Regions from separate parts of the Vibrio spartinae genome, predicted to be linked through region 1. Evidence: predicted binding sites of a transcription regulator. Region 1 holds the regulator's gene; each other region holds the start of a gene.
The links. The regulator CRP, encoded in region 1, controls carbon source genes, mostly activating them, when cyclic AMP is high. The targets are predictions, from matches to a motif close to TGTGANNNNNNTCACA.
Positions count from the first base shown of each region.

Region 2: a site for CRP is predicted at 6,448-6,463, ahead of mlc (sugar metabolism global transcriptional regulator Mlc). Genes of this name have one in related genera too.
Region 3: a site for CRP is predicted at 5,266-5,281, ahead of rppH (RNA pyrophosphohydrolase). Genes of this name have one in related genera too.
Region 4: a site for CRP is predicted at 2,070-2,085, ahead of OCU60_RS02550 (CTP synthase). Genes of this name have one in related genera too.

Region 1 is NZ_AP024907.1:391,786-399,825, reverse strand. Features, by position in the region: gene OCU60_RS01705 (ABC transporter ATP-binding protein) at 1-1,503, shown strand, start outside; gene OCU60_RS01700 (TIGR02444 family protein) at 1,500-1,988, shown strand; gene OCU60_RS01695 (hydrolase) at 1,997-3,013, shown strand; gene OCU60_RS01690 (YheU family protein) at 3,172-3,384, shown strand; gene OCU60_RS01685 (phosphoribulokinase) at 3,478-4,347, shown strand; gene crp (cAMP-activated global transcriptional regulator CRP) at 4,632-5,264, shown strand; gene OCU60_RS01675 (DUF1338 domain-containing protein) at 5,339-6,163, opposite strand; gene astA (arginine N-succinyltransferase) at 6,228-7,250, opposite strand; gene OCU60_RS01665 (aspartate aminotransferase family protein) at 7,344-8,040, opposite strand, start outside.
Region 2 is NZ_AP024907.1:2,616,709-2,624,748, forward strand. Features, by position in the region: gene OCU60_RS11525 (DUF2057 family protein) at 1-122, shown strand, start outside; gene zntR (Zn(2+)-responsive transcriptional regulator) at 261-716, shown strand; gene OCU60_RS11535 (SO_0444 family Cu/Zn efflux transporter) at 694-1,821, shown strand; gene sohB (protease SohB) at 1,909-2,970, opposite strand; gene OCU60_RS11545 (YciK family oxidoreductase) at 3,046-3,789, shown strand; gene OCU60_RS11550 (chemotaxis protein CheV) at 3,895-4,839, opposite strand; gene mlc (sugar metabolism global transcriptional regulator Mlc) at 5,155-6,372, opposite strand; gene pyk (pyruvate kinase) at 6,634-8,040, shown strand, end outside.
Region 3 is NZ_AP024907.1:713,450-721,489, forward strand. Features, by position in the region: gene lysS (lysine--tRNA ligase) at 1-294, shown strand, start outside; gene vpsR (cyclic-di-GMP-binding transcriptional regulator VpsR) at 650-1,981, shown strand; gene OCU60_RS03245 (DUF1127 domain-containing protein) at 2,552-2,803, shown strand; gene OCU60_RS03250 (NADP(H)-dependent aldo-keto reductase) at 2,903-3,952, opposite strand; gene mutH (DNA mismatch repair endonuclease MutH) at 4,188-4,853, opposite strand; gene rppH (RNA pyrophosphohydrolase) at 5,481-5,999, shown strand; gene ptsP (phosphoenolpyruvate--protein phosphotransferase) at 6,002-8,040, shown strand, end outside.
Region 4 is NZ_AP024907.1:555,073-563,112, reverse strand. Features, by position in the region: gene eno (phosphopyruvate hydratase) at 1-271, opposite strand, end outside; gene OCU60_RS02550 (CTP synthase) at 345-1,985, opposite strand; gene mazG (nucleoside triphosphate pyrophosphohydrolase) at 2,187-2,996, opposite strand; gene relA (GTP diphosphokinase) at 3,082-5,301, opposite strand; gene rlmD (23S rRNA (uracil(1939)-C(5))-methyltransferase RlmD) at 5,412-6,731, opposite strand; gene barA (two-component sensor histidine kinase BarA) at 7,078-8,040, shown strand, end outside.

The sequences.
Region 1 (8,040 bases):
GAACAGATGCAATGGCATTTGACACAATTTTCCGGTGGCTGGCGGATGCGCCTGAATCTGGCTCAGGCATTGCTATGTCGCTCAGATCTATTGTTACTCGATGAGCCGACCAACCACTTGGATCTGGACGCAGTGATGTGGCTGGAACGTTGGCTACAGAGTTATCCGGGCACACTGATCTTAATTTCGCATGACCGAGATTTTCTTGATCCGATTATCGGCCGGATTATCCATATCGAGAATCAGCAACTCAACGAGTACACCGGTAATTATTCGTCATTCGAGAATCAGAGAGCCGAAAAACTGGTTCTTCAGCAGGCTATGTATCAGAAACAGAAAAAGCAAATTTCTCATATGCAAAGCTATATCGACCGTTTTCGTTACAAGGCATCTAAAGCGCGTCAGGCACAAAGTCGGATTAAAGCACTAGAACGAATGGAGAAAGTGCTGCCCGCACAATTGGACAATCCTTTTAGTTTTGAATTCAGAGAGCCGGCGGCTCTGCCGAACCCGATTCTGATGATGGATGAAGTGGCTGCCGGGTATGATCACGTCGCAATTCTCAATCAGATCAAATTGAATCTGGTGCCCGGCAGTCGTATCGGTTTGCTTGGCCGTAATGGAGCAGGGAAATCAACGCTGATTAAACTACTCTCTGGAGATTTACAGCCGCAGAGTGGTGCCCTAACCTATTCTCAAGGGGTTAAAATCGGTTATTTTGCCCAGCATCAGTTGGAAACTCTTCATTCAGAAGAAACCCCTTTACAACATTTAATGCAAATCGCTCCGAATTATACCGAACAACAATTAAGAGACTATCTCGGTAGCTTCGGCTTTCAAGGCGATAAAGCCCTCGAAAAAGTCGCGCCCTTCTCCGGTGGCGAAAAAGCACGACTCGTATTGGCATTGATCGTCTGGCAGAAACCAAACCTCCTGTTACTGGACGAACCGACCAACCACCTTGATCTCGATATGCGTCAGGCACTGACACTCGCACTGCAAACTTATGAAGGGGCGATGGTCATCGTCAGCCACGATCGCTATCTGCTTCGGGCAACCACAGATGACTTTTATCTGGTGCATGATGCCAAAGTGGCTGCATTCGATGGTGATCTCAACGATTACTACCGCTGGCTCACCGATCAGCAAAAACAAGAAAAACAGGATAAAAAAGAACAAACGCCAACTAAAGATAGTCCATTCAGTGCCACGGCGAAAAAAGAACAAAAACGTAAAGAAGCAGAACTACGTCAGCAAACCGCACCAATTCGCAAGAAACTGACACAATTAGAACAGCAAATCGATAAATTACAGACAACGCTCAGCGATGCAGAGCAGCAATTAGGCGATTCGTCCCTGTATGACGCGCAGAATAAAGCTAAACTTACTCAGGTACTAGCGCTTCAGGCTCAAAGTAAATCTGACCTTGAGGAAGTTGAGTCTCAATGGATGGAACACCAAGAGCGCCTAGAACAGATGGAACAGGAGTTCAACACTTTATGATTCAGACATCGACGTCCCTGACACTGGAACGACTTTGGCAATTTAGTTTGCAATATTACAGTGTCCGAGAGGTCAAAGAAGCCTGTCTCAGCCTACAAAACAACTACCACGGTAACGTCAATTTACTCTTACTTCTGAAATGGCTCGATGAACAGCAGCTCAGTATTGAACAACAAGACTGGCATCGTGTACTGAGCTGTATCAGCTCAACCGAAGGGCTGCTACACAGCTACCGGGAACTGCGAAGAAAACTCAAAGTTCATCTACCGGATACACTCTATCGTGAGTCGCTTCAATTTGAGCTACAACTGGAGAAACAGCAACAGTCCGATCTGGTTGATTGTATGAATCAGCTCAGATTACAGCCCGGCGACTCACAATTAATGACGCAACGCTATTGTAAAGAACTGGCAGCCGATCATCTGGCTCAGATCTTTGCAAAACCCGCATCATTTTCATCGACACATACCAAACACAAAAAATAGAGGAAATCATGGCGGTGAGCAGTACGATACAGAACGTGAGCCAAAATCGATTACTGATATTCAACCCAGCGTCAGGCGGTGCAGCACCACACATTCAGACTGTGCTACCCAGATGGGTTCGACGTACCCCTTTATTTTCACCGCACTGGGAAACGCTGACGACACCGGATGATGATATTTTGAGTCTGGCTTGGAGTGAAGATCCTGATCAGCCCAGCGCGCGGACAAAACCACTGTTTATTTTATTTCATGGTCTGGAAGGCAGTTTTCACAGCCCTTATGCCAACGGCTTAATGTATGCTTTCGCTCAACAAGGCTGGTTATCTGTCATGATGCACTTTCGTGGGTGCAACGGACAACCGAATCGCCGCCCCCGGGCTTACCATTCCGGGGAAACCAGCGATCCACGCTATTTTCTGGAGCAAATCCATCAACGTTTTCCGTCAAATTACAAAATGGCTACCGGTGTGTCGCTCGGGGGCAATATGCTGGCAAATTATTTGGCGGAGTTTGCCGAACAACCACTTGTCGAGAGTGCGACAATTATCTCTGCTCCCTTTGATTTGAGCGACAGTTCGAGCCGTATCAATCAAGGGGTTTCACGCATCTATCAGTCTTATCTCCTCAACTCACTCAAGCAGAATGCTCATCGTAAATTCAGTACCCTACGGCAAGCGATTCCTATCACCCAATCCTTGATCCGCCGGTTGAAAACATTACAAGAATTCGATGATTTGATCACCGCCCCATTACACGGGTTTTACGATGCTCAAGACTACTATCAGCGCTGTTCAGCCATGTCGAAACTGGGGCAAATTCGTCTGCCAACACTCATTTTACACGCACAAGACGATCCATTCATGACGGATGCCGTGATTCCAACCCAGCCACTGCCTGAAACGATCAATTATCAATTGCTGAAGCATGGCGGACATGTGGGCTTTTTGAGTGGCACGCTTCTCAAACCTCGTTTCTGGTTGGAAGAGATGCTGCCTCACTATTATCGTGAGCACTCACGATTGTAAGCAACCACGATTGTAAGCAACCACAAGCGTGAGCAACCACGAGCGTGAATCATCATCACTTGCATGAAAAATCATGATTATTGCGAAACATCATACAAAATCCGTTAATATACCCCCTATACAGAAATCCCCGAGTGATAGTATAGAGAGTCATCATCATGATTATTCCTTGGCAAACGCTCGAAACGGATACACTCGATAATCTGGTCCGAGAGTTTATCCTCCGAGAAGGAACCGACTACGGTGAGCACGAAATCTCTCTTGAAGAGAAAATTGCTCAGATCAAACAACAGATTCAATCCGGAGAAGCGGTGATCGTCTATTCCGAGCTTCACGAATCCGTAGATATTCAACAAAACAGATATCGTTAATTCATGAATTGTCCGATGACAGCACCAATTTACATGATATAGTGAAATCGGTTGATTGAGTACACGACAAGGAATGATAAGACAAGGTATGTCATGTCAGCAAAACATCCGATTATTGCAGTAACCGGCTCTTCTGGCGCCGGAACAACGACGACTTCAGAAGCTTTTCGCAAAATGTTTAATATGATGCGAATTAAGCCTGCTTGGGTTGAAGGAGACAGTTTTCACCGTTTCACCAGACCGGAAATGGACGTCGAAATCCGTAAGGCCAGAGAACAAGGACGTCATATCAGTTATTTCGGTCCTCAAGCGAACGACTTTCCCACTTTGGAAGAGTTTTTCCGAGAGTATGGCCGCACCGGAACGGGGAAAATTCGCCGCTATCTGCATACATTTGATGAAGCGGTTCCCTATAATCAGATGCCGGGAACATTCACGCCATGGCAGGATCTCCCCAATGATACCAATGTGCTCTTTTATGAAGGGCTCCACGGGGGGGTCGTTGATGGCAAAACCAACGTATCCCAACATGTCGATTTTCTCATTGGCATGGTACCGATCGTCAATCTGGAGTGGATCCAGAAATATGTCCGGGACACCCGGGACAGAGGTCATTCCAGAGAAGCAGTGATGGATTCTATCGTTCGCTCAATGGATGACTACTTAAATTATATTACGCCCCAATTTTCCCGGACGCATATTAACTTTCAGCGCGTTCCGACAGTGGATACCTCGAATCCATTGAGTGCCAAAGGGATTCCAAGTCTGGATGAGAGTTTTGTGGTCATCCGCTTACTCGGCATAAAAAAAGTCGATTTCCCTTACCTGTTGGCAATGATTGATGGCTCATTTATGTCATGCCATAACACGATTGTCGTCCCCGGTGGGAAAATGAGTTTTGCCATGGAGTTGATAGTTCGTCCGATTCTCCAGCAATTGATTGAAACAGGAAAAATTGGCTAATCACGATTCAATGGTACGAATCGGGCTCTTTTAGTTCCTATACCGTGACCATGCGCACGTTTTTGCGTACTAAATCACGGTCCTGACACGATTAAAGTCAAGAAATTGTGTAAGAAAAAGGATACTATTTGATACCGAAACAGAAGACAACTTGCAGGCTTTCTCAAGTGCTTTTATGCTAAGTGTTTAGTTCGGGGACATATTCAGTTTAAACGTGTTCAGTTCAAAAGCTTCGCGAAAACATGGAAAGCAGCAAGCATACCCTGCAGAGGAAGAGAGATATTATGGTTCTAGGTAAACCTCAAACCGATCCAACATTAGAGTGGTTTCTTTCACATTGTCACATACATAAATACCCTTCAAAGAGTACGCTGATTCATGCAGGCGAAAAAGCGGAAACGCTTTATTACATCGTGAAGGGATCTGTTGCAGTTCTGATCAAGGATGAAGAAGGAAAAGAGATGATCCTTTCCTATCTCAATCAGGGTGACTTCATCGGTGAACTTGGTTTATTCGAAGAAGGTCAAGAGCGGACTGCTTGGGTCAGAGCGAAATCTCCCTGCGAAGTTGCAGAAATTTCCTTCAAAAAATTCCGTCAGTTAATTCAGGTTAACCCAGACATTTTAATGCGTTTGGCAGGACAGATGGCAAGCCGCCTTCAAGTCACCAGCCAAAAAGTCGGTGATCTGGCTTTTCTGGATGTGACTGGTCGTATTGCCCAGACGCTGTTAAATCTGGCAAAACAACCCGATGCAATGACGCATCCAGACGGAATGCAAATCAAGATTACTCGTCAGGAGATCGGCCAGATTGTCGGCTGTTCTCGTGAAACCGTTGGTCGCATTTTGAAAATGCTTGAAGAGCAGAACCTTATTTCAGCCCACGGAAAAACAATCGTTGTTTACGGTACAAGATAATTTTTTCTGCTTGAACCAACAAAAGAGCCATCCTCGCGATGGCTCTTTTATTTGCTACGATTAAACATAATACATCACTGACCATGTGTACTTTGAGTATGAGTACTTTGAGCATGAGTACTTTCAAAAATTTTGTCCGCGGAAGCTTCGACAAATCCGGGATACAATATGCCATTGCTCATCGGATAACGTTTGGCAAACTCATAAAAACCACCGGGAACCAACAACTCCGCTTCATCAAATTCAACTGCAACCCGATCAGCCATGGTTGAGGACTGTTCCAGAAATAGCGCAGGTGAACCTTTTACTTCACCACCTGATGAATTGATCACAAAATCATGCTGGTGCAGATAAGCATTAACGTCCGCGACCTGATTAAAGCGGGCCAACTGATTCACACTCACGGTAAAATGGTTCGCACCATAACCATGTGCGGCAACCCAAGCGGCATACTCACTTTCTTCGGCCAACAAATAATATTGCTCGAGTGACACGGGCCACAAACGTCCGCCATAAAGGAAATTAGCATCAGCTACCATCTCAGGCCGGACATGGGAGACCAGGCTTCTCACAATCTTTTGCAAAGATTCAGAACAGCGCTCAACTTCCAATTCACTGATGAAAACTTTGGGTAACTTGGGATTCGGATGCTCAAAGTGCTGCGCGGCTAACATTTTTCGCTCAAACTGATAATGCCCTTTCGATACATATCCCAGTCGAATAAATGGCTCAGCCATCACCTCAAGGCACACTTGTGGCAAATTAAACGTCCGCAGCGCAATATGATCATTGCTTAACGGCTCACCTTCCTGAAGTAATTGATGAATCCGCTGCGCTGATGGACAGAGTCTGGTTGTATAATCTTGCCATAATGCGGCAAACAATGAGTCCGGCGTCATAGCGCCTCCTTGTTTATCAATGATCTTGGGCTGCCATCGCGTTCCTGTTTTCAGATTCAGGAGATTAACGAATCATCAGAAAACGAACCCGATCACCAGACTGAATCAACAAAGCCTGAGCAACTTCAGGCGTGATCATCACAGTCTCAGATTCCGGGTGAAAATCGACCTCAGTAATCGTCGCCCGAAAAAATTCAAATGAAGTATTACTGAGTATCACTTTCTGCCGACTCTGATGCTGCGCCACTTTGACCGTCGCAGACAGCGAATGCCTGACCGACTCAATATGGCGTAAGTCACATTCAACCGTCGGGCCCGCATCAAAAATATCGACATAATTACGGCAAGAGAAACCTTCTTCTTCCAATAATTTTAAAGCAGGTTTTGTCTTGTCATGGACTTTCCCGATCACGGCTTGGGCTTCAGGGCTGAGCAGATTGATATAGATCGGTAATTTTGGCATCAGTTCCGCAATGAACCCTTTATGACCCGACCCCGTTAAATAATCCGCCAGAGAAAAATCGATGGAAAAAAAATGTTCCTGCAACCATTGCCAGAACGGAGAGTTGCCCTGTTCATCCGAGACGCCTCTCATTTCAGCAATAATCGTTTGAGCAAAACGTTCCCGGTGTTCCGCCAGCATCAGAAAGCGGCATTTTGACATCAAGCGTCCGTTGAGACCGGCGCGATACTCGGGTAAAAGAAATAGAGTGCACAACTCTGAGCTCCCGATATAGTTATTGCCAAGTGTCAGTAATTTCACGACTTTGTTGACGCCCAAACGACGGGAAGAATGAAGAATGGTACTGATATGATAAGAATAAGACGGCGTATCCCAGCCGACGTAGGCTTCAATTGCGGTTGTGCCGGCAATCCGGCCACTTTCGCTATCGACCCCGACCATCAAGTAACTCTCATCAGTCGGACACTGGACATCCGTTTTTGCAAAACTCGCTTCTGAATGTTCAATGCGGTGAGACAACAGCGCTTCATTGACTGGCAGTGATGTAAAACCGTAACCAGATTCTATCGCACAATGATAGAGCGCATTATAGTCAGTCATTGTTATGGGACGAACTACAAGCATGGATATCTCTCCCTGAAAACCTGAGTTCGAAATGAAACCAGTCTGACTATAAGCATAGCTCAGGATCGTTGCGAACCTGAGCTAAAATTGAAACTAAGTTAATGATGCAATGGCTTTTTCCAGTCGTAATAAACCTTCCTGAATATCATCATCCTCAATCACCAGTGACGGAGTGAAGCGAACCACATTTGGCCCGGCGACCAAAACGAGCACACCGGCTTTACCCGCAGCCTGTAGTATGTCACGCGCTCTGCCATGCCACGCCTCGGTTAACACCGCCCCGAGCAATAAGCCTTTACCACGAATCTCACTGAATATCGGATATTTAGCATTAATCCGCTCTAATCCATCACGGAACAGCGCTTCTTTCTCTTTAACGGCATCAAGTACCTGAGGTTGAGACGTTATATTCACCACCGCTTCAGCCACTGCACAGGCAAGTGGATTACCGCCATACGTCGAGCCATGCACACCCACCTTAAAGTGAGATGCAATCGCCGTCGTCGTTAACATCGCACCGATCGGGAATCCCCCGCCCAGCGATTTCGCAGTACTGAGAATATCCGGCGTGACGCTCGTCCCCTGATATGCATAGAAGTCACCGGTCCGGCCATTACCGGTCTGAACTTCATCAAAAATCAATAATGCATTATGCTCGTCACACAGCGCTCTGACAGCCTGAATAAATTCTGCTGTCGGCGTAATAATCCCACCTTCGCCCTGTAATGGCTCCATCATTACGGCACACGTCCGATCTGAAATTTGAGCTTTGAATGCCGCCAAATCATTA
Region 2 (8,040 bases), 1.8 Mb from region 1:
CCCCATCAAAACAGCTAACATCTGCAAGCTCTCCCAATCTCTCTCAGCTTAAACACTGGTATCAAAAATCGACCGAACAGGAACGAAAAGCGTTCCGTAAATGGATTATCGATCAGGAATGATGCACGAAAGCCTCTTGTCATGGCATCGCGCGTCAGAGAGCATAACCAGAACCAAACAGATAAAATTTTAAAAAATACTTGACCCTGTACTTGGCTACAGGGTTTAAACTCGTTCTATGTTATCCGAATGAAGAGAGCATGGATATGAGAACACTCAAACGGGGTGAACTGGCAAAAGCGGTCGGTGTCTCTCCAGAAACCATTCGCTATTACGAACAACAAGGTCTGTTGCAGGCGAACAGAGATGACAACGGATACCGACGTTTTGATCCTATTTGTATTGACCGACTTAAATTCATTCAACGTGCCCAGCGTGTGGGTTTAAGTTTGAAAGAAATCGGGGAATTGTTGGCACTGGAGATTGCCCGGGGCGAGCACACCTGTGAAGAAGTCAAAGCGATTACTCAGGCAAAACAGCAAGAAATTCAACAAAAAATTAATGAATTACAGCATGTGTATAATGCACTGACGGTGCTCAATAATCGCTGTTGTGGCGGCTCTCATTCTGCGGAGCATTGCACCATTCTGACCGCATTAGCGGATACCGAATCATCACCAGAGGAGCGTACTCATGAACACCATAGCACGCATTAGTCAGGCCTTTGTCGATTTATGGCTGGATGCAGCATTCTGGCTCCTGCTGGGGCTGATGATCGCCGGACTCCTGCATACATTTATCAAAAGTGACAAATTGGGTCATCACTTAAAAGGGCACGGATTCTGGCCCATCATTAAAGCTGCCATTTTAGGCATTCCCCTCCCCTTATGTTCATGCGGCGTGATTCCCGCAGCAGTCGGACTGCGACGGGCCGGGGCCTCTAAAGGAGCGACAACGGCTTTTCTGATCTCAACACCGGAGACTGGTGTTGATTCAATCGCAATCTCTTACGCGTTACTTGGCCCATTTATGACCATTATCCGCCCCATTGCGGCTGTCTGTTCATCGATTGCTGCCGCAATGTTGGTTTTATCAGGTGAAAAATCAGCTTCCCAGTCGGAAACACGTCCCGAACAACAACCAACCGCCTGTAGTTCTCAAGGCACTGGTCACTGTTGCTGCCATAGCCAGCAAGAGCACGCTCCCGATTCTCAAGCACACCCGGACTCGCTCTGGCGCAGAATCTGGCAAGGTCAGGTTTATGCGTTTACTGAACTGTTAGGCGATCTCTCCCTCTGGCTGTTAGTCGGCCTCATCATTTCTGCCTGTGTTGTTGCTTTGGTCCCTTACGATGCATTGGCAGAAGTCAGCCGGGGTGGCTGGGCAATGGTGATCATGGCTTTGATTGGTGTTCCCATGTACATCTGTGCTTCCGCCTCGACCCCCTTAGCCGCTGGACTTTTAATGGCTGGGGTTTCACCCGGTGCCGTGTTGGTCTTTTTGCTGGCAGGTCCTGCAACGAACGTTGCCACATTAGGCATTGTACGTCGTGAAATGGGCTGGCACGCTCTAGGAAGTTACTTGCTTGGTGTGATTGGGGTTGCCATCGGATTTGGCTATCTGACTAATGCGTTAGTCGATCTCTGGCATATCGATATTCAAAGTGAATTAGGGAGTAGTAATAGTCTCATGCCGTTTTGGTTAGCCGGACTATCAGCACTGTTCCTGATGCTGTTGATTGGCAACGACCTCATGACGCGAATCTACCAGCGTCTGTTCAAAAAAGCGCCGGCCCATAATCACAGCCACAGTCACCATTAAAAGCGCTCATGACTCATTGATCCGACCCACATTGTGATGTTACCGGAATGAACGTACCCCATACTGACGATGGGGTACGATAGGATCTCAAACGATAGGACGTTGTCCCCGACTAATCAATTTGAGTAAAACACGGTCAGCGGCTTCGCCAGCCATTCCGGGTAGTTTTTCGGTCAATTTTTTCTTTTGCACATAATGGACAGATAGCACCTTTTTCTGCTGACAAGCTTCAGTCACCAAATCATCCGATGTACGAATATCATCAATCAACCCTAAATCTTTCGCTTGCGTACCAAACCAGTGCTCACCTGTTGACACTTTATCGACATCAAGTGATGCACGGTGCTCGCGGATAAAATGCTTAAACAGCACATGTGTTTCTTCCAGTTCCTGTTTGAATTTATCGCGTGCTTTGTCGGTATTCTCACCAAACATGGTTAAGGTGCGTTTAAATTCACCAGCGGTCAACTGCTCAAACTCAATATTATTTTTTTTCAATAGCTTATTGAAATTCGGTAACTGAGCAATAACACCAATTGACCCCACAATCGCGAAAGGCGCGGCAACCAGTTTATCCGCGATACATGCCATCATGTATCCGCCGCTCGCAGCCACTTTATCAACAGCAATGGTGAGGGGTAATCCAGCCGATTTCAGACGATCAAGCTGTGAAGCGGCCAGACCGTAACCATGAACCATACCACCACCGGATTCAAGTCGTAGCAAGACTTCATCACCGGATTGTGCAACCGCCAGAATAGCGGAGACTTCTTCACGAAGAGAGGTAACTTCTTTTGCATCGATACTACCGTGGAAATCAAGCACAAACAGATGCGATTCTCGCTGGGCTTCAAGAGCCCCTTCTTTCGCTGCTTTTTTGATCTCTTTCTCAGCAGATTTATGCTCGGCTTTCTCTTTTTTCTTCTCTGCTTTATTACGCGCTTTCAGATAAGCGTCATCATGCAGGTAAGATTCTAAATGATGTGTTGTCTGTTTATATTGTTCTGTCAGATCGATAATTTCCAACTCACCTTTGGCACCGTGGCTCTTTGCACTAACTGATTTGACAATCACAAGTATGACGACAAGCGCGACAACTAACGTCGCAATCTTGGCCAGAAACAGGCCGTAATCCAATAAAAAATCCAATGTTCTCATCCTCTCCTTTACGAATTCGTGTATTGTAACCATCTTAAACAACAAAGCATAACAAAAGGAGGCTAGATGAATTATTCTGTTTCACCAAACACACTAAAAAACCGTGTGATTTTGGTAACCGGTGCCGGTGATGGCATTGGCAAACAGGCTGCAATCAGTTTTGCTCAACATGGCGCAACGGTTGTTTTACTTGGCCGTACGGTAAAAAAACTGGAACAGACCTATGATGAAATTGTTGCACTCGAAGCACCGGAGCCGACGATCATTTCTATAGATTTACAAGAGGCAACACAACAGGATTATTGTGAATTGATGCAGACGATTGAGAACCAATTCGGTCGTCTGGACGGGGTTCTGCATAACGCTGGTTTACTGGGAACACTTTGCTTACTTGAGCAAATCGAACTCGCGACTTATGATGCGGTCATGCAAGTGAATGTCCGTGCTCAGCTCATGATGACGCAGGCACTATTACCGCTATTGCGTCAATCTGACGATGCGCGCATTGTCTTTACGAGTTCAACGGTCGGACATCAGGGGCGCGCTCATTGGGGAACCTATTCAATCTCAAAATTTGCCACGGAAGGCATGATGCAGATCCTGGCGGATGAACTTCGCGAGACCAATATTCGTGTCAATGCAATCAATCCGGGCGGTACACGCACAGGAATGCGTGCGTGCGCATTTCCATCTGAAAATCCGGATACATTGAAAACACCACAAGATATTATGCCACTATATCTTTATCTGATGGCGCCCGAAGGTCGGGCCGTTCATGGTGAATGTATCGCGGCACAGTTGAAAGACTAACGGCTCATTCAGGCCTGCCGTTCTCTTTAACATCGGCACGGATTCAATACGAAACCGGGCCATCCAATCGATGACCCGGTACTTTAAAAACGCTTAATCGACAAATCAGGATAAGATTTCACGTAATCGGTCTTGTGCGACCTGAACTAACATGTCTGGCTGAAACTTCGATATAAAGCGGTCACATCCGACTTTTTTCACCATTGCTTCATTAAAACTACCACTCAACGATGTGTTTAAGGTGATATGCAGATCTTTCATCCGCTCATCGTTACGAATTTCATAGGTGAGTTTGTAACCATCCATTTCCGGCATCTCAGCATCTGTGATCATAAACAGAATTTCTTGGCTGACATTTTTGCCTTCATCACACCATCTTCGCAGCAAGTTATATGCTTCTAACCCATCGCGACATTCGATGATCTCTAATCCCAACTGAGACAAGGTGCCTTTGATCTGATTTCTGGCTGTTGCCGAGTCATCGACAATCAACACCTTGCGTCCCACCATTTCTGGCATTAGATTCTCATCCAGAACTTCAGCAGAAATCGACACATCATAATGAATGATTTCTGCCAGCACCTTCTCGACATCGATAATTTCAACGATGTGCGCTTGGTCTTGTTCTTTCACCTGAGTGATTGCCGTCAGGTAATTTGCCCTTCCCGCAGTCCGTGGCGGAGGCTGAATCTCTGTCCAAGCGGTATTGATGATATTGCGAACTTGTCCGACTAAAAAGCCCTGAACCGACCGATTATATTCCGTAATGATCAAGTTCTGTTCTTCTGAGTCTGTTTGGGAGGCAGGAAAACCAATCGCTTTTCTCAAGTCGATGACAGGAACCGGTTCTCCGCGCAAAGAAGCAACACCAGTAATATGTGGATGTGCTCCGGGCATTTTGGTCAAAACCGGAACTTTAATCACTTCTTTGACTTTAAACACATTAATCGCAAAAATCTGTCGACTGTTCAATCTGAAAAGGAGCAGTTCAAGGCGATTCTCTCCGACGAGATTCGTGCGCTGGTCAACCGTATTTAAAACACCTGACATACGAGATTCCACCAATTAAAAACTGTTAATAGTATATACCTAAACGCTTTCGGGTGCTGTGTAACATAGTCGTTTCAGTACCCAACACTTCGTATTTATCGACACGAAACATCTGACTTTCCGTATCTGTATATATCGCTTGGACTGATGGAAACCATCGTCGAGCAACAGAAAGACCTTACTGACCAAGAAAGTCGTCAAAATGCCTGATCGTAACTGTGAAACATATTAAGCGATAAAGCTAGGAGAATACATCAGAAAATAGACAATGGTAGGGAAACGAGTCGTAATCTTACCTCTGACCTGTCACTTCGCTTAACGATCAACAATGGTCATTAATAATGAACCATCATATAACGCTTGTTTGATGAGCGCGGCACCGGGCATCGTTGACTGTTTATAAAAACGGGATTCCACTATTTTGACCTGCTTGCGGTAGGCCGGGTTACATTGACTCTCGATATACTTGAGCATCGGAGGATAAACAATCGCTTTGGCCTGATTAATGACGCCACCGATGAGCACTTTCTCCGGATTAAACATATTAATGACGATCGCAATAGCCTGACCGAGATGTCTGCCCAGCCGATCCATAATATCACACGATAATGGATCCCCTTGAGCCGCTGCGATACAAATATCCTCAATTGAAATTTCCGTCAGACGACTCAATGACGACTGTTCGCCATGAGCAATTCTTGATATCGCTTGTTCGCGCAAAGCCTTCGAACTCGTGACTGTTTCCAGACAACCACGATTCCCACAATGACAAAGTAAACCTTGCGGATCAATCTGGATATGTCCCAAATCACCGATGTTGCCATGTTTACCCTGTAATACGCGCCCATTGACAATCACACCCGCATTCAACCCATTGTGAATGGAGATTAATACCGAGTTGTCATCCCCTTGAGAGTGGCCGAACAGCTTTTCGGCCAGTGCCCATGCCCGGGTATCATTGGCAATAAAGACCGGTAATCCTGTCACCTGATAAATCTCAGCCCCCAGCGCAAGATGATTAACATGATAATGGGGCATTTGCAGAACAACCCCACTCTCTGCATCGACCAACCCCGGTAGTGTCACAGCAATCGCGGTTACTCGTTCAAGTTGCTGAGAATAGGTCAGAAAAAATTCTTCGACCTCGTGAAACAACCGGGCCAGTAAATCATCCTGATCAACTTCATGAATATCAATTTTGGTATCGATCAGCACATCACCACTTAATTCATGAAGTGCAATCGTCAAATATCCCCGCCCCAGACGAATCGAGAGAAATTGCCACCCCTCATTTCTGGTTTGCAGGCCGACAGCAGGACGCCCGCGGCTAATCGCTTCTTGAACGGTTGTTTCATGGATAAGATGAGCATCGATGAGCTCACGTGTAATCTTAGTGATACTTGCCGGAGCAAGTTCACTCTCTTTAGACAGATCAATACGTGAAATAGGACCTTTTTGATCAATCAACTTATAAACACGACCAGCATTAATTTGCTTGATGTGATCAATATGACCGGGCTGAGCCGTATACATGATGTGCTCCAGAAATCAACAACCTGCTAATTTTTTTACTTTGCAAAGTAATTGTGAAGCGATTTGGTATGTGAGCGTGACAGGCATCACGCACGATCAATCAAGTTTGTGTTGAGAGTCAAATGTTCACTCATCCGAGGCATTCTGAATTTTCGATAATTTTTTACAAAAATGTTAAATTTCATCCATTCCGCCAGCGCTTTGAGCGTTCTCAAGTATACTTACATGGCTCACTCTATGATTCTCAGTCAGGAGCAAATTATGCCTCAAAAAATACAACGAAGAACTAAAATCGTAACAACCCTTGGTCCTTCAACGGATCGGGATAATAATCTTGAAGCCCTGATCCATGCAGGCGCCAATGTTGTTCGCCTGAATTTTTCTCACGGAACCGCGGACGATCATCGCCTTCGCGCAAGAAAAGTTCGTGAAATTGCCGCCAGACTCGGGCATAACGTGGCAATACTTGGCGACCTTCAAGGGCCCAAAATTCGTGTGTCTACATTTACGCACGGAAAGATCACACTGAATGTTGGTGATCGATTTACACTGGATGCAGAGATGCCCGCCGGAGCAGGTCATCAAGAAGCGGTCGGGATTGATTACAAAAACCTCCCTAATGATGTTCAGCGCAACGATATTCTGTTACTGGATGACGGGCGGGTTCAGCTGCAAGTTGGCGCGGTTGAAGGACAAAAAATTCATACGACCGTGACAGTCGGTGGACCACTCTCCAACAATAAAGGCATTAACCGTCAGGGCGGTGGTCTTTCCGCTCAAGCTCTCACCGAAAAAGATAAGCAAGATATTCTACTGGCGGCCGAGCTCGATGTGGAGTACCTGGCCGTTTCGTTTCCCAGAAACGGTGAAGATATACAATATGCACGACGTCTGGCCCGGAATGCCGGCCTAGAAGCCAAGATCGTAGCTAAGGTCGAACGCGCAGAAACAGTCTCAAGCCAAGCCATCATTGACGACATCATCATGGCATCAGACGTGATTATGGTCGCCCGAGGGGACCTAGGCGTTGAAATCGGTGATCCGGCATTAGTCGGAGTGCAGAAGAAACTAATTTTCCGGGCAAAAGCGCTGAATCGCGTTGTGATTACTGCCACCCAAATGATGGAGTCAATGATTGAGAACCCGATGCCAACCCGGGCAGAAGTCATGGATGTTGCCAATGCCGTCATCGATGGCACCGATGCGGTGATGTTATCCGGGGAAACGGCAGCAGGGAAATACCCTGTCGAAACAGTAAAAGCGATGGCCGAAGTCTGCATTGGTGCAGAAAGTGTGATGGAAATCAAAACTCAAAGCTATCGGCTGGAGAGCACATTTGTCACAGCAGAAGAAACGGTCGCCATGTCGGCGATTTATGCTGCCAACCATATGGACGGAATTCAAGCGATTGTGACCATGACCGAATCTGGTCGAACGGCATTAATGACTTCGCGCCTGAACTCAGAGCTCCCCATCTTCGCCCTGTCGAGTAATGAAAAAGCATTAAACCGTTGTGCGCTGTATCGTGGGGTGATTCCTTGGTATTTCGATAGCCACCAAGAATCAGCCTATGAAATCGCGCTCGAAGCCCTATCGGTTCTCAAAGAGAAAAAGCAACTGGCATTTGGTGATATTGTGATTATCACTCAGGGTGATGTGATGGGCGTC
Region 3 (8,040 bases), 320 kb from region 1:
TTTATTACGGATCGCTTTGAGTTCTTTATCGGTGGCCGGGAAGTTGCCAATGGTTTCTCCGAGTTGAATGACGCAGAAGATCAGGATGCACGCTTTAAAGCACAAGTGGATGCGAAAGATGCCGGTGATGATGAAGCGATGTTCTATGATGCAGATTATATTACTGCGCTAGAACATGGTTTACCACCGACTGCCGGACAGGGGATCGGTATTGATCGCTTGGCAATGTTGTTCACAAACACGCATACGATTCGAGATGTAATTTTATTCCCAGCAATGCGTCATCAGGGATAATTGACTAAATTTATCACTAGTTACGGATTAAAGTGCTGATAAATACGGAAAGCCTTTCCTTCGGGAAAGGCTTTGTTTTATCTGAAAGAGAAGGTAGGATGATTAGACCAGTGATGATTTCACATATTAGAGGAGTCGAAAGGGGGAAATATATTTCAGGAGTTGTCATCGGATAAGGAAAACGGGTCGTAGTATTTTATCGCTTCTGTTCTTTTTATGTAATTTCTTATGTTAGTCTCATAATTAAGAATATGCGTTTTTTAATTCATACCTATGGTAGCGTAATTATCAATAATTAATACTATATAAGCCCCCAAATAACATAACAATATGAATAAATGATAAGGAATAGTTCATGGGTAATCAGTTCCGTATGGACTCTGTGCCAGGTTCTCTTATCGTGGTTGGTGGCACGTATGAACCATGGCTTTCGGTATTAGAACAAGTTGGTTGGCGATGTTCTCAAGTCGGCGATTTAAGAAAGGCAGATGTTTTGTTTAATGAAGTCGGTCCTTGTATTGGTATTGTCGATTTAAGCCACGATGAGTTCAGTTTAAATGGGGTTGCGAACTTAGTTAGTAGTCATAGACAAGTTCGATGGTTGGCATTCATTCGCGAGTCACAATTAAGCTCAGATACAATATGTCAATTTATTGTAAACTTTTGTATTGATTTCTTTACTGCGCCAATTCCTGATGCGCAGTTGTTGAGCACGATTGGACATCAGCTTGGAATGTTGAAGCTTGAGAAAAAAGTATGGCCTCACTATGGGTTAAACGATCATTTTGGCTTGATTGGAGAGTCGGTTCCAATGAAACGACTCCGTGATCAGATCAAGCGAATTGGACCGACCGATGTGAGTATTTTGATTCATGGTGAAAGTGGTTCAGGGAAAGAGTTGGTTGCCAAAGCTGTCCATCATTCCTCTTCCCGTTCTAAAAAGCCATTTATCTCTGTGAATTGCCGAGCAATGTCCGAAAAACGTTTTGCGATGGAATTGTTTGGTATTGATGCTGATGATGATTTTGTTTCAATTCTGGAAAAAGCAGATGGGGGAACGGTTCTTCTGAATGATATTTTATCGATTACAAAAGATCAGCAGTTGAATTTACTCCGTTTTTTCCAAGAAGGGACGGTAGAGACATCACGAGGATTCCAGGCTGCGGATGTCCGAATCTTGGCCGCAAATGCGACGGATATAGAGAAGGCTTTGATTGATGGTAATTTCAATGACGAGCTATATCACTATATTAATGTACTGCGAATCAATGTACCGAGCTTAAAAGAACGTGTTTCCGATATTCCTTCAATTGCCCGTCATTATCTTCAGCAATTTTCCAAAGAATATAATGCTCAGGCCCGTGATTTTACCGAAGATGCACTTAAAATACTTTCCCGCTATCATTGGCCAGGGAACATTCGTGAGTTAATCAATCAGATAAAACGAATGGTTCTGATGTCTGATACCGTGATGCTCGGTGAGAGTAATCTGGATTTGCCAAAATTTGGGGATGGAAAATTAAGTCTGAAAAGTATCCGTGAACGTTCTGAAAAAGAAGCGTTGATGTTGGTGCTTGAGTCTAATGCCGGGCAAATTACTCAGGCAGCAAAAGAGTTAGATATATCAAGAGCGACAATGTATCGTTTATTGAATAAACATAATTTAATTTCTGAAGATATAAATTAATTATATTTTTGAATATCTTATTTTAGCAAAGTTGTATGGTACTGTTTGAAAGCCTTATGATTTCAGTAAGGCTTTTTTCATTTCATAGGATATTCGCATGACTAAAAATAGTATTAGTGAATTATTTCAACAAAATAATTTATTTTAGTTGAATGTCATCATGAATACATGAACGATTGTTAATTATTGAACTAATCTATTTTTTTACAGAATATTCATAGTTCATTGATTGATTTATTGGGAGATTACTATTAAATTATTGTCGTGGTTTCGACCATAAATATCAACTGGATTGTAACGACTAAAGGAGACACGCTATGAAATCTATATTCCGCATTATTTCTGTTTGTGTGTTTTCATCTCACCCTATTTGTGACTTGCTGACAAGCGTTACTACTTGCATGTCACGACAAATGAAACGAGATATTTTTAGTTAATCAATCCGTAAGCTTTTTTATTAGGCTGCGGAAATGTAGCAGCTTAATAAGTCAAAGAATTCAATTTCCTATTCTGCATTCTGTTAAGTGTAGCTAGATTTCCTCCGGCCATGATCCTTTAGGAGATACTGCTATGCGTCATTCATTCTACTTATCACTCGCAGCATGGCTCATTCGAGCTGATTTACGTCGTGAAGAACGGGTATGGAGAAGAAAAGTAAGTCGGAGTGCTTACGATATTCCATGGAATAACCCATATTTATTGCGTGATATCGGTCTGGAAGCAGATGGTCGCGCCATTGGTCGTTCAATCAATGAAGATCAGCATGTGACTCGTCGTATGCACCTGCTCAGGCAGTTTATATCGTTGCGAATACCGACATAACTGAACCAGGCCAAAAGGGGAGTAATCCTTTTGGCCTGATGCTCACTTAGCCCATAGATGACCTTCGATGTGGTTTAGGGCAGTCAATATCAGTAAAAATTACGGACAAGGGTTGGAGTAGGTCATGGCAATGTCATTGATTTTGCCAATGAGCTCATCCGACAATGTGACATCAATACTATCGATATTACTTTTTAATTGATCTAATGTCGTTGCACCGATGATGTTGGAACCGACAAAAGAGCGCTGGTTGACGAAAGCCAGCGCCATTTGTGCCGGATCGAGTTGATAATCTCGGGCAAGTTGAATATAAGCTTCGGTTGCTTTGATTCCCTGAGGCGTGAAGTAGCGTTTAAAACGTTCGAAGCGTGTACAGCGTGCTCCTTCCGGTTTGGCGCCATCGAGATATTTCCCGCTGAGAATGCCAAATGCGAGTGGGGAGTAAGCCAGTAATTTCACCCCTTCAAAATGACTGATTTCTGAAAGGCCGATCTCAAAGCTACGGTTTAGCAGATTATATGGATTCTGAATCGTGACAATCCGAGGTAAATCATGTTTTTCGGCTAAGCGAAGATAGGTCATCACGCCCCAGGGCGTCTCATTCGAAACGCCGATATAGCGAATCTTTCCTGCCCGGACAAGGTCGGTCATCGCTTCAAGTGTTTCAATCAGCGTTACTTCTTCCTGTTCAGGAAGTTCGGGATAGTTGAGTGTGCCGAAACAGTTTGTCTGGCGTTGTGGCCAATGGAGTTGGTATAAATCGAGATAATCGGTTTTCAATCGCGCGAGACTATCGTCAATGGCTTGGTGGATATTACGATGATCCAGAGCCATATTTTCCCGGATCTGAAGTGGGTTTCTTGGTCCTGCGTTTACAGGGCCGGCAACTTTGCTTGCCAGAACGATCTTCTCTCTTTTGCCTGATTTCTCAAGCCAGTGGCCAATAAATTCTTCTGTTCTTCCCTGAGTCTCCGGAGAAGGGGGAATTGGATAGACTTCTGCCGTATCGATGAAATTCACGCCTCGTTCGAGGGCGTAGTCAAGTTGGCTGCAAGCATCATCACATGTATTTTGTTGACCGAAGGTCATGGTACCAAGGCAGATTTTACTGACTTCTAATGTTGAGTGAGGCAGCTTTGTATAATGCATATGACTTCCTTTCTTGTTAGAGAACCAATTATCCAGTAGATCCGACTGCATATCTTCATTAGGTTTGAGCGTGGTTATATATGCTTCGTCATTCACTATAAGCGAAATTCCTACCGAAAAGGAAATAGAAATTCATCATAAAAAGTCGGTGACGAGTGACAGCATCGCACTGAATAGATCAAGGCTGGGACGATATTCGTTGTGGTGTGATTGTCAGCGGTAAATGATGCCGTATCTATATGAAGTGATGAGCGAGGATCTGCGCGGTAAATTGTGTCCGTAGATAAAATCCCCGGGGACGTGTCCGAATTATTTTTCCGTGATAACCATAAGCTTCCGTTTTGACACGGCCATTGGCTGCTTTAGGGCGTAATTGAAGGATCTCACCATGTCTGGCGGTTACTTGTTCGATCTGGCCGAGTACAATGAACTCCATGAGTTCTTCCCAGTCATTTTTGAGTTGTGCCTCTTGTTCTGGTGAGGGGCTCCATAATAGCGGTGCACCGACTTTTCTGTCCGAGAGCGGAATATCTCGTTCTCCTTCAACGGGGATCCAGAGGACTCGTGACAATTTGTTCCTGACATGACTGTTTTCCCAAGTCAAACCATGGATGCCGGTTAATGGTGCCACGGAGACAAATGTGGTTTCGAGTGGTTTGCCAACATAGCTGATAGGGATACTTTTCAGCTCAATGCCTAGTTTTTCAAAATCCTGTTGCGGTTTGCTTCCTGCGGTTGCACCCAAATGCCATTCGAGAAGTTGCCCGACCCAACCTTTATCTTTTTTCAAATCCATCGGGACTTTTATCTGGGCAATGTCTGCCAGTTCAGCAAAACTGAGTCCGGCTATCTCCCAAGCTCTTTCAATTAATTCACGCTCTGTCTTTGGTTCTGGTCTCATAAGATCTTTCGGATGTTCGTGGTAGAAGCGCAACCGTTTAGGATGTAATGCGCGCTAGTTTAACAGATGAAATGAGAGGTCGTCATGGTTTGTCTGAAAGTACTGTTCTTTGATAATGTCCTCAACTTATCCACAGGATGCTTGTGTGTGATGATTTATTGCTTCACCATATGGATAAATATACAGGTTTTTTCGCCGGGTTCTGTTATTTTTCCAGCAAAATCGCGATTGTTGTGTGGATAAAAATGGTGGTGGTTGATCTTTGTTCGATGTGGTGAGGCCGTTGATCCTTGTGAATTAAATTGGGAGCATGAGTATTGTGTTTTCTGACTTAATATGTTGATAAATAAGTATTAGATTGATTATTTTGGTGGCTATTGAAAGATTTATTGCGAGAGGAGAATCTAAATATTGTGAGTAATCTATCACTTTTTCACATAGTTACTCACAGAAAAGGTGAATAAGATCGGCTAAATTTGTCATCTTGTGTTAATAAGTTAGTTGTCTGAGATGAAATATCAAATTTAGTCCACTGGGTATTTTTGTTTTTATTGTCAATGGATATTTGCTACATCTGGGGATCTATGAAAAAATCAGGAGAAGTTAAATTTTATTAGAGGTTTGCCAGTGATAGATGGCGATGGTTATCGGCTGAATGTCGGAATTGTAATCTGCAACAACCATGGTCAGGTATTCTGGGCGAAACGATACGGACAACACTCTTGGCAATTCCCTCAGGGCGGAATTGATCATGGTGAAACTCCAGAACAGGCAATGTTCAGAGAGTTATACGAAGAGGTTGGTTTAACAAAAACGGATGTGAAGGTCATTGGTTCCAGTCGTCATTGGTTAAAGTACAAACTTCCCAAACGATTGGTACGCTGGGATTCACAACCTGTCTGTATTGGACAAAAACAGAAATGGTTTCTTCTGCGTTTAGAGTGTCATGAGTCTAAAATCAACATGCAGCGTGGAGTAACCCCTGAATTTGATGGTTGGCGTTGGGTGAGTTATTGGTATCCGGTAAGGCAGGTTGTTTCCTTTAAACGCGATGTTTATCGGCGAACAATGAAAGAGTTTGCCTCGATTGCGATGCCATTTAAAGCACGGAAAGTAAAAGGTAAACGGAAAGGGAAAAGAGGATAAGCATGCTCTCTCAGCTTCGGGACATTATGGAACAGGTTTCAAAAGTTGAAGATGTTCATCAGGCCTTTGATATCCTGGTGAAACAAACCTGTGAAGCGATGAATACTGAATGCTGCACGATTTATCTCGCCAATGAAGAAAAACTACGCCTTGAACTGATTGCGACTCAAGGGTTGAAATTTAAAGGTAATAAAATTCATATCGGCTTTGACGAGGGATTGGTCGGGTTAGTCAAACGTTCTGCTGAACCGCTCAATCTGGCCGAAGCCTCTAAGCATCCTAGTTTCAAATATTTCAGACAACTTGGTGAAGAGGTGTACCAAAGCTTTTTAGGTACACCCATTATTTACCGCAAACAAGTGCTGGGTGTTTTGGTTGTCCAGCAACGCTCTCCTCGCCAGTTTAGTGAAATCGAAGAATCATTTATTGTGACGCTTTCGGCTCAGTTGGCTGTTTTGGTTGCACATTCGCAGTCTCAGGGGCTATGGTCACTTGTCAAACAACAGCCTGTTGTACGTGGCATTGGGGTCTCTCCGGGAGTCGCCATTGGTGAGTTTTGGTGGGATAATTCTCAGCCGGAGCTAGAGAATGTTTTGCCTGCGTCGACGCTTGACGTCAAAAAAGAACAGGAGTGGTTATCCAGAGCCGTTGAAAATGCACTGGGTGATTTTCGGCGAATGCGTAAGAAGTTGGATGGTGACATCCATAAAGAAACGCTGGCTATTTTTGATTTGTTTACCCATTTACTCAATGATCCGATGTTACGCAAGGATCTGAAAGAACAGATCCTGAAAGGTGACCGGGCCGATTGGGCCTTGCGTCAGGTGGTTGAAGCATATGTCGAACGCTTTTCCCAAATGTCGGATGTTTACTTGCGAGAAAGAGCACAGGATATCCGGGAACTCGGGCAGCGAATGTTGTACTTTTTGTATAACAGTGAACAGGAAGAGTTGGCGCTGGAAAAGCCGATTATTCTTGTCGTCAGAGAGTTAACCGCTTCAATTCTGGCCAGTATTCCCAAAGATAAACTCTTGGCGGTTGTTTCACTCGAAGGCGCAGCTAACTCCCATGCTGCGATTCTATCTCGGGCCTTGGGGATTCCCGCCATTATGGGGGTTTCCTTAAATTTCAAAGAAATTAATAGTCAATTAGCGATTGTCGATGGTTACAGTGGCTTCATTCATATTTCACCGGATTCTGAAGTTCTGGCCGAATACCAAGAGCTGATGGAAGAAGAAGGTGAATTGTCAGAAATGGTCAATCAAAGCCTTGCCGAGAAAGCGATTACAATTGATGGATATCCGGTCAATATTTTGCTGAATGCAGGGCTGAGTACCGAGAACAATATTGCAGTGAATCAAGGGGTGGATGGTGTCGGTTTGTATCGGACCGAAATCTCGTTCTTATTACAGAATCGTTTCCCTTCTGAAGAAGAGCAGACTCAAATTTATCGTCAGGTTCTATGCGCGCATCCCGACAAGACGGTTGTGATGAGAACATTAGATGTCGGTGGTGATAAGCCTTTACCTTATTTGCCGATTGAAGAGGATAATCCATTTTTAGGATGGCGGGGGATTCGTTTCACACTTGATCACCCGGATATTTTTTTGATTCAACTTCGGGCAATGCTCAAAGCCAGTATAAACACGAGTAATCTGGGCATTCTGTTACCGATGATTTCTGGCATGAAAGAACTTGATGATGCGCTTGCTTTTATTGAACAAGCATTTATGGAAGTTTCGGCAGTGGATGAACGAGTAAAAATGCCTGCAATCGGGATTATGCTCGAAGTGCCATCGATGATTTACCTTTTACCTCAGATGGCCGACCGGGTTGACTTTATCTCCGTGGGAACAAACGATCTGACGCAATATTTATTAGCAGTTGATCGGAACAATGCCCGGGTTGCTGATGTCTACGAATCCATGCATCCGTCAGTCTTGATGGCGTTAAAGCATATTTCTGATGTGTGCCATCAGCATCAGATTAATGTGTGTGTGTGTGGCGAGCTTGCCGGTGATCCGATCGGGGCGTTGCTTCT
Region 4 (8,040 bases), 160 kb from region 1:
CGATAGCAGCCTGATCTTTCGCATCTTTACCAATCAGCGCTTCAGCAATTGGGCCATTAACTGCTTCCACAGCTTTCAGTACCCCTTTACCCAGGAAACGAGACTTGTCGCCATCACGAAGCTCAAGCGCTTCACGAGAACCAGTAGATGCACCAGATGGCGCAGCAGCCATACCGACGAAACCACCTTCTAGGTGAACTTCAGCTTCTACAGTTGGGTTTCCGCGAGAGTCGATGATTTCACGACCTAGAATTTTAACGATCTTAGACATTAATGTTTCCTCTCTTTGAATTTAAATGTCAAACCTTAGGGTAACCGTATTCCCTACCGTTACCCGTATCCTTTTATTTCTCAATAGTGCGACGCTGATACTCACCAGCGGCTTTTACAAACCCAGAAAACAGCGGGTGTCCATCGCGAGGTGTTGAAGTAAACTCAGGATGGTACTGAGAAGCCACAAACCATGGGTGATCCGGATTCTCAATTACCTCAACCAGTTTTTTATCCGCAGATAAACCAGAAACTTTCAGTCCCGCAGCTTCAATTTGAGGACGCAGCACGTTATTCACTTCATAACGATGACGGTGACGTTCATAAATGGTTTTGCTGCCATATAGTGCATGAACTTTACTGCCTTCTTCAAGATGGCACAACTGCGCACCTAAGCGCATTGTTCCACCCAAATCTGATTTCTCAGAACGCTCTTCAACTTGACCTTCAGAATCGGTCCACTCCGTAATCAAACCCACAACCGGATATTGCGTGGCTCGATTAAACTCGGTTGAATGTGCCCCTTCCATACCCACAACGTGACGCGAATATTCAATTAAGGCAACCTGCATTCCCAGACAAATGCCCAGATAAGGGATCTTATTTTCACGCGCATATTGAGCGGCTAAGATCTTTCCTTCGATGCCGCGATCGCCAAATCCGCCCGGCACCAGAATTGCATCCAGCCCTTCCAGCAGTTCAACGCCTTTATTCTCCAGATCCTGAGAATCAATATACTTGATCTGAACACTCAAACGGTTTTTCAGACCCGCATGTTTTAAAGCTTCGTTGACTGATTTATATGCATCAGGCAACTCGATATATTTACCCACCATGCCAATGACAACTTCACCGGTCGGGTTGGCTTCTTCATAAATCACCTGTTCCCATTCAGACAGGTCAGCTTCCGGGGCTTGAATCCCGAAGCGAGAGCACACTAAATCGTCCAGTCCCTGCGACTTAATCAGCTGAGGAATTTTATAAATGGAATCAACGTCTTTCATTGAAATGACGGCTTTTTCAGCCACATTACAGAACAGCGCAATTTTTTTCCGCTCATTGGCGGGAATGATGCGATCAGAACGACAGATCAAGATATCTGGCTGAATACCGATAGAAAGTAACTCTTTCACGGAATGCTGGGTCGGTTTTGTCTTCACTTCTCCAGCAGCGGCCAGATAAGGGACTAAGGTTAAATGCATAAACATTGCATTTTCACGACCAATGTCTACAGCAAGCTGACGAATGGCTTCGATAAACGGTAGCGACTCGATATCTCCCACCGTACCGCCAATTTCAACGATGGCGACTTCGTGCCCTTCAGCACCGGCAATCACACGGTCTTTAATCGAATTGGTAATATGAGGAATGACCTGAATCGTTGCACCGAGGTAATCACCACGACGTTCTTTCCGTAAAACATCCGCATACACACGACCAGCGGTAAAATTGTTCCGTTTGGTCATCTTGGTCCGGATAAAGCGCTCGTAATGCCCCAAATCCAGATCGGTTTCCGCACCATCTTCAGTGACGAAAACTTCACCGTGCTGAGTCGGGCTCATGGTACCAGGATCCACGTTAATGTATGGATCAAGCTTCATGAGGGTCACTTTCAGACCACGTGCTTCTAAAATCGCTGCAAGAGATGCTGCTGCAATGCCTTTACCTAGAGAGGATACGACCCCGCCAGTCACAAAAATATACTTTGTCGTCATGTTTAACCTGAAATTGGTTGAATGAGGGAAATGGATTTCTTCTGGACGGGATGTAAATATACCAGAACCCCATTAACGCCACAACGTGAAACTTATCACACTCCCACTTTTTCTTTTTTGCTTCAAATCAAATCCAATCAGCACAGTTGTAGCTCATTCTGGTTGAGCTACATTATAAAGACTTTCATCCAAAGCCAGAGTTCAATCTGAACCCTGATTTTTCTCTTGGAGCTTCACCTGTTCCCAGAAACGATCTAATTCACTGAGTGTATAGTCATCGAGGGATCGACCTTCCTGCTTAGCCAGCGCCTCGACGCCTTGAAAGCGTCTGGAAAATTTCTGATTTGCTCGCGTAAGCGCAGACTCAGGATGCTGCTGCAAATGTCGAGTCAGGTTCACGACCGCAAATAGCAGATCGCCCAACTCATCTTCGATAGCAGCAGGATCCTGCGGTGAGCAACGCACCTCTTCAATCACTTCATCCAGCTCTTCCCGAACTTTGTCCACAACAGGCGTCAAAGTATCCCAGTCAAACCCATGCTTGGCACACTTTGCTTGTAATTTATAAGCCCGGCTTAATGCAGGAAGCGATTTAGGCACCCCATCCAAAATGCTTTGCTCTTGCCGACCTGCGCTGGATTTTTCTGCTGATTTAATTTTTTCCCAGTTAGCCCGAATGGCCGCTTCATTGTCAAAAACCTGATCAGAAAAAACATGTGGATGACGACGGATCAGTTTCTCATTGACACTTCGAATCACATCATCAAAATCGAATAACCCTTGTTCTTGAGCCAACTGACTATAAAAAATGGCTTGGAAAACAAAATCACCTAATTCTTCTTGCAGATTTTCAAAGTCCCGGGCATGAATGGCATCGATCACTTCATACGTCTCTTCCACGGTATGAGGAACAATACTGTCAAACGTCTGCTTTTGGTCCCATGGACAGCCGGACTCAGGATCTCTGAGTTGTGCCATGATCTGCTTTAACTGTTCAATTGGATGAGACATAACCTTCCTTTTGCTCCAAAGAGAAAGCGAGGAATGACCCTCGCTTTTTGTAACGACTGAACTGCCATGAGCATGTCAATACTCGTTATCCCAGCCGTTTGACTGACAGGACATCTTTCGTCTGATCGATGCGTTGACAGACTCGTGTAAGCACTTCAACACTGGTCAGTTCCAAATCAAAATCCATATAGACAAGCTGACGTTTATGATCGGTTCGGCTCTTCATACTGGTCACTTTAATTTTCTCATTCGCCAACAGCGTCGTAATATCCTTTAACAATCCGCCCCGCTCCATCGCTTCAACCCGCACGGTCAACACGTAAGAACCAAGCAGTCCACGTCCCCAAACGGTATCAATAATCCGCTCCGGCGCATGATGACTTAACTCTTCCAGCTGTTCACAGTCGCTCCGGTGGACAGAAATCCCCCGTCCCTGAGTAATGTAGCCTTTAATCTCATCCCCGGGAATCGGGCGACAACAACGCGCCAAGTGCGTCATTAAATTATCGACGCCTTCAACAACAACGGCATCTTTACTCGGTGCCGGGGTTGCCGTCTTCAGCTCCTTCTCCTGTAACTTTTCAAGAACCAGCTGATCTTCTTCTTCCGCAGTCGGCTTATTGACCAAGGCATTAATGTGATTGACGATCTGATTGATCCGCAAATCACCACTGCCGATCCCGACATATAATTCATCGGGTGAATTGACGTTAAATCGTTTCAGCGCATATACACTGGCATCTTTCAGTGTTGCACCAATTTTTGCCAGTTCTGTTTCCAGAATTTCCCGCCCAGCCTCGAGGTTCTTCTCTCGGCTTTGCTTTCTAAACCAAGCGTTAATCTTCGCCCGGGCCCGTCCGGAATGGACAAATCCCAATGCCGGATTGAGCCAGTCTCGCGATGGGTTCGGCTCTTTGGCTGTGATAATTTCAACCTGATCCCCCATCGTCAGTTTATGGGTAAACGGAACGATTCGTCCTGCAACCTTCGCACCAATACAGCGATGTCCCACTTCTGAATGAATATGGTAAGCAAAATCCAGCGACGTTGCCCCCATCGGTAAATCCACGACATCCCCTTTGGGTGTAAAGGCGTACACACGGTCATCAAATACCTGACTGCGCAACTCATCCAGCATTTCACCGGAATCAGACATTTCTTCTTGCCAGTCAAGCAGCTTGCGCAACCATGTAATCTTCTCATCATAGCCACGATGTCCCGCAGAGCTGCCTTCTTTATATTTCCAGTGGGCAGCAACCCCCAGTTCTGACTCTTCATGCATCTGGCGAGTTCGAATCTGAATTTCAATCGTTTTCCCTTCAGGGCCAAGAATTACCGTATGAATCGATTGATATCCATTGGGTTTCGGGTTGGCAACATAATCATCAAACTCACTGGGTAAATGCTTATACTTGGTATGAACCACCCCAAGAGCCGCATAACAATCCTGAAGTTTCTCGGCGATAATCCGAACCGCCCGAACATCGAATAACTCATCGAATGCCAGGCTCTTCTTCTGCATTTTGCGCCAGATACTATAAATATGTTTCGGACGTCCGCTGACTTCGGCATGAATGTTTGACAGATGCATTTCTTCACGCAGATCTTCAACAAACTCCTGAATATATCTTTCACGAACAATCCGCCGTTCAGACAACTGCTTGGCAATCTGTTTATAGGTATCCGGCTGTTGATAGCGAAATGCATAGTCTTCCATTTCCCATTTCAACTGACCGATTCCCAGACGGTTGGCTAAAGGCGAATAGATATTGGCACACTCTTTTGCCGCCTGACGTTTGATTTCGTCAGGTTGATCTTTCACTTCACGGAGATTACAAATTCGTTCCGCGAGCTTAATCACGACGCAACGGAAATCATCCACCATCGCCAGTAGCATCCGCCGGACATTATCCACTTGCGTTGAGGCTTCACTGCCTTGCATCGTGACATTCAATTGCCCGATAGCAGCCATTTCCTCAACACCATCAATCAACTTGATAATGTCCTTGCCATAGCGTTCTTGTAAAATTTCAGCATCGAGCAATCCGCCAGATACAATCGGAAACAACAACGCTGCGACTAACGTTTCCTGATCCATCGATAACGTCACCAGTATTTCGATCATCTCACGCCCACGCCACAGCAACAGTGGCCCGGCCGGATGATCGACCACTAAGTTTTCCATCTGTCGATAGACCTGTTTCAGTCGCTCCGCGAGTTTTGGGTCTCGCACAATACTGGCGATCCACTTATCGGGTTCAAATTGTTCGTCTGAGTTCAGATGTGCGCTTCTTACCGCAACCATTATTCTCTATTTCGTCCTAGTTTTATGTTCGTTTATTGAGGGCCGATGCGTTGACTTTGACCCTATCGCTACTGATGAGTTCACCTCATCTGACAGTTTCACAACCCACGTTACATTTTGATAAACAAAGCCATCGATTCGAGATGACTTGTGTGAGGAAACATATCCAGCATCCCCACTTTCTCTAACTGATATCCTTGCTGTAACAACTGCTGACTATCTCTGGCCAGTGTCGCGGGATCACAGGACACATAAACCACACGCTGAGCCCCGAAATCAGACAGCAACTCAATGACACCTTTCGCACCGGCTCTGGCCGGGTCGAGCAATACCTTATCAAATTTCGCCTGTGCCCACTCGACGTCGATCAACGTTTTCTCAAGATTCGCCTGATAAAAAGCAGCATTGACAATCTGGTTGAGCGCAGCATTGTTACGCGCTTGAACAACCATTTCTTCAATCCCTTCAACCCCGACAAGTGACTTCACTTGTTGCGCGATCGGCAAGCTAAAATTACCAACACCACAGAATAAATCTAGCACACGATCTTCCTCACTGAGTGCCAGCCAAGCAAGCGCCTGATGTACCATTTTCTGATTGATGTGTCGGTTTATCTGTATGAAATGGTGGGGCTGGAAAGAAATTTCAATCCCTGTATCGCGATAAACAGGTTCATGCCCATTCAGTAAACGAGGGTTCCCGGCTTCGGCCATCATATAGAGTGAAACATGCCGTTGCTGCGCAAAAGTAACGATATCAGCCTGATCCGAATCAGTCAGCGGACCAATAGTACGCAACAGCATCACTGTCCCGTTATCAGCAGCAATCAATTCCAGATGCCCGAGCTTTTCTGGCTGCGACATCGACTCAAATAACGCTCTGAGTTGCGGAATCAGTGACTCTAGCGTCGGCGCTAATACCGCACAATGTTCAATATCGACAATATGGTTACTATTTTTCTGACGAAAACCGAATGCCAGACGTTTCGATTGACTGTCCCACTTCAAACTGAAACGAGCCCGACGTCGATACCCCAAATCCACGTCAGAAACAACCGGAGAGAGTGGCACGGATAATCCGGCAAATTTATTCAGCAACTGTGATAGCGACTCTTGCTTGTATCTCACTTGTTCCCGATGGCTCAGGTGTTGCAGGTTACAACCACCACAACGATGATAATGCGGGCAGAACGGTTTGGTTCGTTCGGCACTCTCCTGTTTAACTTGGATCAGTTTCGCCCGGGCATACTTACTTTTATTCTCTGTCAGTTGAATCAGGACTTGTTCTGTCGGCAAAGCACCTTCGATAAAAACCGGCTTCCCTTCCAGATAAGCAATGCCCTCACCATGGTGATCCATGCGAGCCACCTGAACCAACTGATGCTTTTTATTGATCGTAGATTGTTTTTTAGGTTGGAAAAAACGAGCCATATAAATACATTACCGCTTGTGATATTGCCGAATACCGTGTTACGCCTGCCCGTTCGAGCCGTCGATATCACAGTAAGAGACTTGCAAAATTTTTGCTATTTTCCCATATCCACATCACGATGTTTAGCAAATAATCCACCGAGAAAAAAGCGCACAATCAAACGGCATAAAATTTCGTGAAATCATCACTATTCTTATCAAGAATAAATTGTGAATTGTTGATGACTTGATTAAGCTAGCAGCTCAGATAAAGCTTCTCCGTGACGGAAGAAAACCTCAACCGAAAGCAGAAAAGTGCATGATTCAATGCGTTATTTCTGATCTTCATTATGATAATTAGAGACTAATGACCACCAAATATGGCTTGCGCACTCGCGTCATCACACTCACTCTGGCACCGACGCTCATCATCGGCCTGCTGTTAAGTGCATTTTTTTCTTATAACCGTTATCACGATCTTGAGTCTCAGGTTATTCATGCAGGCTCAAATATCATCGAGCCGCTGGCTATCGCCAGTGAAGAAGGGTTGGAAAAGCATAGTCGGGAATCGATCAGGCGAATCATCAGTTATGCGCACCGTAAAAATTCTCAGTTTGTCCGGAGTATCGCTGTTTTCGACAAGCACCATGAACTATTCGTCACGTCTAACTTCCATCCTGATTTCGAATCACTGACTTATCCGAAAGACAAGCCCATTCCAATTTTGGGCAGCTCAGAAATGAAGGATAACAATACTTTAATTCTTCGCACTCCGATTCTGGCGGAAAGTCGGCTGATTGACGGTAGAGCCAATGCCGAGACCTTACCGGTCCTTGGCTACATTGTCATTGAGCTCGACCTTTCATCACTGAGGCTCCAACAGTATCAGGAAATTTTTTCCGCGATTTTAGTCTTGATTCTGGGCTTGGCACTTTCCGGTGCTTTCGCATTTCGTTTACTCCATGATGTCACCCGACCGATTACCCATATGAAAAATATGTTGGACCGGATTCGACGAGGACATCTGGATGTTCGTATTGAGGGAGAAATGCATGGCGAACTGGATGAACTGAAAAAAGGGATCAATGCAATGGCGGTCTCTCTGTCGGAGTACCATGTCGAGATGCAGCATAGTATTGATCAAGCGACCTCTGACCTACGAGAGACACTCGAACAGCTTGAAATCCAAAACGTTGAGCTGGATATCGCTAAAAAACGGGCTCAGGAAGCCGCCCGCGTAAAATCTGAGTTTCTGGCCAATATGTCTCACGAGTTAAGAACACCATTGAATGGTGTGATTGGTTTTACCCGACAAATTCTGAAAACACAA